Cycloclasticus pugetii PS-1: one gene and its partner. The protein of the gene in region 2 interacts with the protein of the main gene of each other region in a pairwise test. Links are inferred from orthologs where the notes say so. Each region holds a gene or a part of one and is shown on either strand. Other genes may lie near its edges.

Evidence for each region.
Region 1: the proteins of CYCPU_RS0103270 (region 2) and lepA interact in binary tests that used the Escherichia coli proteins (3 or more experiments, as listed by UniProt). The link is inferred for Cycloclasticus pugetii PS-1 from one-to-one orthologs.

The regions. Positions count from the first base shown.
Region 1 is NZ_ARVU01000001.1:1,109,548-1,113,659, reverse strand. Bases 778-3,740 are described here. They hold lepA (translation elongation factor 4), read right to left. Parts: upstream 3,179-3,740; coding sequence 1,376-3,178; downstream 778-1,375. Other genes in these bases: CYCPU_RS0105370 (DegQ family serine endoprotease), read right to left, coding at 3,304-3,740; lepB (signal peptidase I), read right to left, coding at 778-1,376. In the rest of the region: rnc (ribonuclease III), read right to left, coding at 1-192; CYCPU_RS0105385 (DUF4845 domain-containing protein), read right to left, coding at 208-576; more of lepB, read right to left, coding at 603-777; more of CYCPU_RS0105370, read right to left, coding at 3,741-4,112. UniProt on the Escherichia coli protein: Required for accurate and efficient protein synthesis under certain stress conditions. May act as a fidelity factor of the translation reaction, by catalyzing a one-codon backward translocation of tRNAs on improperly translocated ribosomes.
Region 2 is NZ_ARVU01000001.1:661,378-665,525, forward strand. The notes cover bases 759-3,757. They hold CYCPU_RS0103270 (zinc transporter ZntB), read left to right. Parts: upstream 759-1,770; coding sequence 1,771-2,745; downstream 2,746-3,757. Other genes in these bases: CYCPU_RS0103265 (mechanosensitive ion channel domain-containing protein), read left to right, coding at 759-1,781; rimK (30S ribosomal protein S6--L-glutamate ligase), read right to left, coding at 2,971-3,757. Outside these bases: more of CYCPU_RS0103265, read left to right, coding at 1-758; more of rimK, read right to left, coding at 3,758-4,148. UniProt on the Escherichia coli protein: Zinc transporter. Acts as a Zn(2+):proton symporter, which likely mediates zinc ion uptake. Purified ZntB reconstituted in liposomes also binds and transports Cd(2+), Ni(2+) and Co(2+).

The sequences.
Region 1 (4,112 bases), 450 kb from region 2 along the record:
ATCAGCCGCAGGAAATTTCTCATAGATTGCATCGGCAATAATAAACCCTAAAATAGCATCGCCTAAAAACTCTAAACGCTCATTATTATTTTTACTAATACTTCGATGCGTTAATGCCTGTTCGAGTAAAGCATGATCATCAAATATTGTATTTATTTTTTTTTGCAGCCTGCTAGCATCAAAGCTCAACATATCATCTAATTTACTTTAAATAGGTACTTCAAACTCATCACTAAATGAGAGGATTAAATCAACATTGCCGATATAGTCTTTACGAACCTCATAGTCAACTTTCATCGTAATGTCGCTAAGAGAACGGTTGATTTTGGCGTTTTTGGCGTTAATACTGTTCACCTGATTCATATCCAGTTTTTTCTGAAACAAGCCCCTTATCTGCCCAACACTCATTTTACTTAAGTCTTGATCCATCTCGATCGCTTCCATTGCCTTTTTAACAGCAAGGTGTTCCATATAAACAGGGAATACCTTCAAAACACTTAATGTAATAATGCCTATTAAGCCGAAAACTAAAATTAACCCGACAAGAGTAAACCCTTTTTGCTTTGATGAATTCATACCATATTTCCTTTTTATAATTAATCCTACTGTATTATTGAACCTAATCTTGACCAATCGACACCTTTATTATCAGCATCCCAGTTCATCCAAATCATAAACGCTTTACCGACTATATTTTCTTCAGGGACCGTACCCCAGTATCGACTATCATTACTGTTATCACGGTTATCTCCCATCATGAAGTAATGTCCATCAGGCACTATTATTTCACCTTCAACTGACGGACGTTGTTGCATAATAAGTATCTCGTGTTCTTTCGCTTGTAGTTGCTCATGCTGCAATAAGGCACCTGTCATATTCTCCCCTTGGCCAACACCTTTGTACAGACCTAAGGGTTTTTGTATTATTTTCTCACCATTAATAAAAATATGTTTATCGAAATAGCCGACTTTATCACCAGGTAAGGCAATCACGCGTTTAATGTAATCTAATGAGGGGTTTTGGGGGTAACGAAAAACCATAATGTCACCTCGTTCTGGCTTTCCGATATCAATTATTTTTGTATCAACAACAGGCAACCGTATGCCGTAGGAAAACTTGTTAACCAAAATAAAGTCACCTATTAGTAATGTTGGCATCATCGAGCTGGAGGGGATTCTAAATGGCTCTACAATAAACGAGCGCAAAACCAAAACGAATAAAAGCACTGGGAAAAATGATTTTGAATACTCAACAATCAGTGGCTCTTTACGGGCGGTTTGGCTTTTTTTCAACCGTTTTATAAGCCAATAAATAGCGGCAATAAACCCAGTTATAAAGGTGGCGAGTGTTAGTGCGGCAGAAAAGTCAAAATGCATTAGTCACTTCCTAGTTTAAGCACCGCAAGAAAGGCATCTTGTGGAATATCAACATTACCAACTTGTTTCATACGTTTTTTCCCGGCTTTTTGCTTTTCTAATAGTTTACGTTTACGAGAAACATCACCACCATAGCATTTAGCCGTCACATTTTTTCTAAGTGCTTTGACTGAGGAGCGTGCAATAATTTTCGCACCAATAGCGGCTTGAATGGCAATTTCAAACATCTGCCTTGGAATAAGGTCTTTCATTTTTTCAACCAACTCGCGGCCACGCCCTTGGCTAATATCTCGATGTACAATTAGGGATAAGGCATCGACCCTGTCGCCATTAATAAGCACGTCCAATTTTACTAAGGGCTCAGCTTGAAAACGTCTAAACTCATATTCAAACGATGCATATCCGCGACTAACAGATTTTAAACGATCAAAAAAGTCTAATACCACTTCACTCATAGGTATCTCATAGCTTAATGACACTTGTTTGCCCATGTATTGCATTTTTGTTTGTACGCCACGTTTATCAATACATAACGTAATCACATTTCCTAAATACTCTTGAGGAACCAGTATATGGGCTTCAATTATCGGCTCACGAATTTCAGCAATTGTTGAAATATCAGGCAGCTTTGCTGGGTTATCTACCTCAATAATATCGCCGTTATGTAATAGCACTTCATAAACAACCGTTGGTGCGGTAGTTATTAGGTCCAAGTCATATTCACGTTCAAGACGTTCTTGAATGATTTCCATATGCAGCATACCTAAGAAACCACAGCGAAACCCAAAACCCAGTGCATCAGACGTTTCTGGTTCATAATTTAAAGAGGCATCATTAAGCTTTAATTTATTTAATGCTTCTCGAAGGTTCTCATAATCATTAGAACTTGAAGGGAACAAGCCGGCAAACACACGTGCTTGAACCTTTTTAAAACCCGGCAATGAGTTTTCCGCAGGCTGGCTCGAAAAGGTGATCGTGTCACCAACTGGAGCCCCATAAATATCTTTAATGCCAGCAACCATAAACCCCACATCACCAGGGTACAGTGCATCAAGCACCTCCCTTTTGGGCGTAAAAACACCAACTTGATCGACTAAATGAATATTATTTGAAGACATCATTTTGATTTTCTGTTTCTTTTTTATCGTGCCATTAACAACACGAATCAAAGAGACAACACCCAGGTAATTATCAAACCAAGAATCAATAATTAACGCTTGTAAAGGGGCATCAGGATCCCCCTTAGGCGCAGGCACATTCTTTACAATATCTTCTAAAACCAATTCAACACCCAATCCAGTTTTAGCACTAATTTGAGGCGCATCAATTGCTTCAATACCTATAATTTCTTCTACTTCTTCTGCAACACGTTCAGGCTCTGCAGAGGGTAAATCTATCTTATTTAGTACCGGTAGAACTTCTAGCCCTAAATCAATAGCGGTATAACAATTCGCTACACTTTGCGCCTCAACTCCTTGCGCGGCATCAACCACCAATAAAGCTCCTTCACAGGCTGCTAAAGAACGTGATACTTCATATGAAAAGTCTACATGACCAGGTGTATCAATAAAATTCAATCGATAGGTTATTCCATCGTTTGCTTTGTAATGCAAGGTAACACTTTGCGCTTTAATGGTAATACCACGTTCACGTTCAATATCCATTGAATCAAGGACTTGCTCCTCCATTTCACGTTCACTCAAACCTCCACATATATGGATTAAGCGATCTGCAAGAGTAGATTTCCCATGATCAATATGGGCAATGATAGAAAAATTTCTTGTTAAGCTAATATCAGGCACGTTTTTACTCGTCAATCGGGGTCATAGACCGTAAATGTAGGCTAAATCGTATATAAATCATCCGATTCACATAGTTAAAAACGCCTCAAAAGAGGCGTTTAATTTTATAGCGTGTATTGTACCTATTATTTTTTCAATGCGAGGAAAATTGGGTTCCCTTGTCGATTTATTAACACAGAAATAAACTTTCCTTCTTTTATTTTAGAAGCCAACTTTTTCATGTGCTGGGTATTTTTAACTGACTGGCCATCAAGTTGCATAATAATATCACCGGCACGAATACCCGCATTTGATGCATTCCCATTATCAACAGAGGCAACAAGAACACCGTATTGCTTAATTCCTAGCTCATCACGCATCTGTTTTGTTAAGTTTTTTATAGACATGCCAAGAATACTATTACCCTTTGACTCAATTACATCGGTAGCTGATGCTTGTTCATCTTCTGGTAAATTTTCTAGCGTGACCGTAAGCACTTTAGTTTTCTTATTGCGAATAACGGTTACTCGAGCCTTATTTTTGATATTAGCGGCACCTACTAAAGGAGGTAAAGAGGATGAGCGACTTATACTTTCACCGTTAAAACTTATGATAACGTCGCCGACTTGAATGCCTGCTTTTTCTGCTGGGCTATCAGGAACAATTTGAGCCACTAAGGCACCTTGAGGTTTATCCATCTCAAAGGATTCTGCTAGTTCACGAGTAACATCCTGAATACGAACACCTAGCCAGCCGCGAATAACATGACCAGATTCCTTCAATTGGTTACTTACATTTAGCGCAACATCAATCGGAATTGCAAATGATAAACCCATAAAGCCACCAGAGCGACTATAAATTTGTGAGTTGATACCAACCACTTCGCCCTCTAGATTAAATAAGGGGCCACCAGAATTGCCGGGGTTAATCGCGACATCCGTTTGAATAAAAGGCA
Region 2 (4,148 bases):
TTAATACTACTTTATGGAAAACAGCAGAAGAGCCTTTTTATGCTCAATTTTCAAATTACAAAGGTATTTTTTACGATAAAACTCTGCGGTCGTTGAGTGTCATATCGGGCTGTATTCTTTTGGTCGTTTTCCTTTTCGCCACGTTAGTATCAAAAAAAAGGTTAACTATAAAATTACAAAATGCTGGGCGGGAACATGTGTTTCCATTGGTTTCAGCGTCGTTAGTTTTGCCATTTTTAGCGATAGGGCTAGGGCTGCTTTTCATTTATCAACTATTTATTAGCCAAGGCATTGTTACCGAGGCTAATCACTTGTTAATACAAAAGGTATTAATGCTTACGGGGTTTTTGTTCGCTGTGTATTTGATGACAGGGCGGTTTTTGAAAGCGGCTCTTATTCGTTCACATTTGCGTTATTTAATCTGTGTGGTGGCACTGCTGTTTGCTGTCGATACATTGCTTCTTGAAAGTGGAAAAATTATCGGGGTGCCCATAGAGCTGGCAGTTGTCCAAAGTTATATTGTGAGCTTAACTTTTGCGTTTATATTAGGCCTGTTTTCTTTGTTTGTATTGATAGGGCCAAAAGAGACTAAAGACTACTTTTTCCCACGCAAGATATTTGTTGTTTTTCTAACGATTAGCCTCTCCATCATTGTATTTAATGTATTTGGCTATGCAGCTCTTAGCCGTTATATCTTCGAAGGTTTTGTTCTTATTTTTTCATTATTAGCGTCTATTCTCGTTATAAGAGCGGTTATTCGTCCATACTTTTATCGCTTAGATAAACGCTTTTCTCAAGACAACATAGGGGAAGACTCAGAGCAGGTTATTTACTTCTGGTTATGCCTATCATTGGATCTTATTTTGTTCTTTATCTGTTTACCTTTTGTTGCCGGTATTTTTGGCACCGAATGGCAATATATTCAAGAGACGATAAAGCAGGCATTTTTTGGCTTTAAAGTTGGCAATATGACCATCTCAATTTCAAATATTGGGGTTGGTTTACTTGTCTTTCTAACCTTGCTGTTCATCACACGTGTTATTCAGCGTATTTTGGATCAAAAGATTTTGCCTAAAACGAACATGGATACGAGTGTTCGTCAGTCAATAACACAGGTGTTAGGTTATGTTGGGCTGATTATTGCGCTAATGGCGAGTATATCAGCGGTTGGATTTGATCTAACGAATTTGGCGTTGATAGCCGGTGCGCTGTCTGTTGGCATTGGTTTTGGTTTGCAAAGTATCGTGAGTAACTTTGTTTCAGGCCTTATTTTGCTGTTTGAACGGCCCATAAAAGTAGGGGATTGGCTGATTACCAATTCAGGTGAAGGGATTGTAAAGAAAATCAGCGTGCGTGCCACAGTTGTTGAAACCTTTGACCGAACATCGATTATTGTGCCAAATGCTGAGCTCATTTCATCGTCTGTTAAAAATTGGACGCATGCAGATAGAGTAGGTCGTGTGATTGTGAATGTTGGCGTGTCATACTCCTCGGACCCACAACAAGTTCGAGATCTTCTAATGGACATGATTACGGAAAATAAAGACGTCTTAAAAACCCCAAAACCAACAGTTCTTTTTAAGGACTTTGCAGATAGCGCATTGATATTTGAAATACGTTTCTTTATTAGTAATATCCAAGAAATTTTTCCAATTTCAAGCCAAGTGCGCTTTGATATTTGGGAAGTGTTTAAAGAGGCAGGGGTGGAAATTTCTTTCCCACAAAGAGACTTACACATTCGTACAGCACCTGGATTAGAGGGAGTGTTTGATGGAAAATAGTCATATCCTTTACGCTTGTAAGTTGAATGGCGACGGCTCGAGTACCTTACTCGAAGAGTCACAGATACAACAAACCATTAGTAGTGAATCCAAGGTTTGGATTCATTTAGAAGCAGAGCACCCAGAAAGCCGCCGTTTGCTTGAAAAAGAGTTTCCGCATTTAGATCACTTAGTTGTTGATGCCTTATGTGCAGATGAAACAAGACCTAGAATTCTTGAATTTGACTATGGCGCGTTGCTTATTTTACGCGGGGTAAATTTAAACCCTGGCGCTGAGCCGAATGATATGGTGTCGATACGTTTATGGGTTGATAAAGATAATATTATCAGCCTACGGCGTCGAAAACTAAGAGCTGCCATCGATATTCAAGGGAAACTGAAAGCGGGGAAAGGGCCAAAAAATAGTGGCGATTTTGTGACCATGCTAATCGCTGGTTTATTTGAGCGAATGGAACCTATTTTTTCTGAAATAGATGAGAAGTTAGACGAGGTTGAAGAAAGTGTTATGGAAAACCCTGACACAAATGAGCGACAGGAAATCACCTCTATTCGTAAAGACGCCATTATGTTTAAACGTTATATTGCCCCTCAAAGAGACGTGATTTCAAGCCTTCGTGTCTCTGATCAGTCGTGGTTGGAGCAAATGCATAAACGCCGCTTGCAAGAGTCATTAGACCGCGTAATAAGGTATGTTGAAGATTTGGATACGATTCGTGAGAGGGCTCAAATTGTTAAAGATGAGCTGGTCACCGGTCTTTCTGATCGGCTGAATAAAAATATGTATATGCTCTCGGTTGTTGCGGCTATATTTTTGCCCCTAGGTTTCTTGACTGGGCTGTTAGGGATTAATGTTGGCGGTATACCAGGGGCAAATAATGAAGCTGCTTTTTGGATCTTTATGGGCATATTGGCGCTAATTATCTTAGCTCAGGTCTGGTTGTTTAAAAAATTAAAATGGTTTTAATAAGCGGTTTTTAAAGGTATGCGATAGTGACTATCGGCTAAGCGTTTAGCGGATAGTTTGCTGGCCTTAACTGAACCAGCAAACCATTCATGGCGTCTTATAAGAGAGGGGGTAAGGGGCTAAAACCGCTGAGTGTTTATAAAAATAATCTCTGCATACCGTTAGACAGGGGGAGCGCATGCAAGGGCTAAATTTTGCTCTTTTTAGTTAATAGCGCGCAGGTGGTTAAAGTGTTTCTAAAACGCTAGAACTAACGGGTCTTTCCCACTTAAGCCTCTTTTCAATAGACGCAATAATATGCCCGGCTATATCTTTACCGGTGGCAGACTCAATACCTTCTAAACCTGGAGATGAATTAACTTCTAAAAGCAGAGGACCTTTACTCGAACGTATAATATCAACGCCAGCAACTTTAAGCCCTAATACTTTTGCCGAAAGCGTTGCTAAACGACGTTCTTCGGGTGTTATTTTAACCACAGAAGCGCTACCACCTTGATGAATGTTGGCTCTAAATTCGCCAGGAGCAGCAGTTCGTTGAATTGAGGCAACTACTTTGCCATCAATGACAAAACAGCGTAAATCTTTCCCGTCTGCTTCTTTAATAAACTCTTGAACTAGCAAGTTTGCATGCAGTGCTTTGAAGGCATTGATAACACTTTCGGCGGCTTTTTTAGTTTCAGCTAATACAACACCTCGGCCTTGAGTGCCTTCTAATAGTTTTACAATCAATGGCGCTCCGCCAACCATTTCTATCAAGTCGCTGGTATCCATTGGCGAGTGTGCAAAACCTGTTGTGGGGATACCAATGCCACTTTTTAACATCAGTTGAAGCGAAAATAACTTATCTCTTGATTGGCTAATAGCGGATGATGAATTGACGGTATAAATGCCCATGCTTTCAAATTGGCGAGCCAAGGCGCAGCCATAAAAGGTCATGCTAGGTCTTATACGTGTGACAACGGCATCTAAGTCATTGAGGATTTTACCGCCTCGATAATGGACTTCAGGTGCTTGTTCATCGACTTTCATATAGCAATATTTGATGTTTAAAAACACCATTTCATGGCCACGTTCCTCAGCGGCTTCCATAAGGCGCATGTTGCTATAAAGGTCGGGGTTACTGGCAAGTAAGCCTATTTTTAGCCCACTTTTGTTTTTTTGAGGCTGGCCATACCAATCGTAAAGCTGTTCTTTTGACGGCTCGTTGAGGCATAGGCTTAGCTCAGGGTCTACCAAGATTCGTCCTTTCATCGCTTCACGACCTAACAACATACGATAGCCCATTGAATCACGGTTTGCTAAGGTGAGTTCTACTTCCCATGTTTCGCTTTCCACCTTAATTAAGGTGGAAATTACGTAGCGTGTTTCAGAAATTCCAGACGAGCTTTTGACGGAACGTTTGT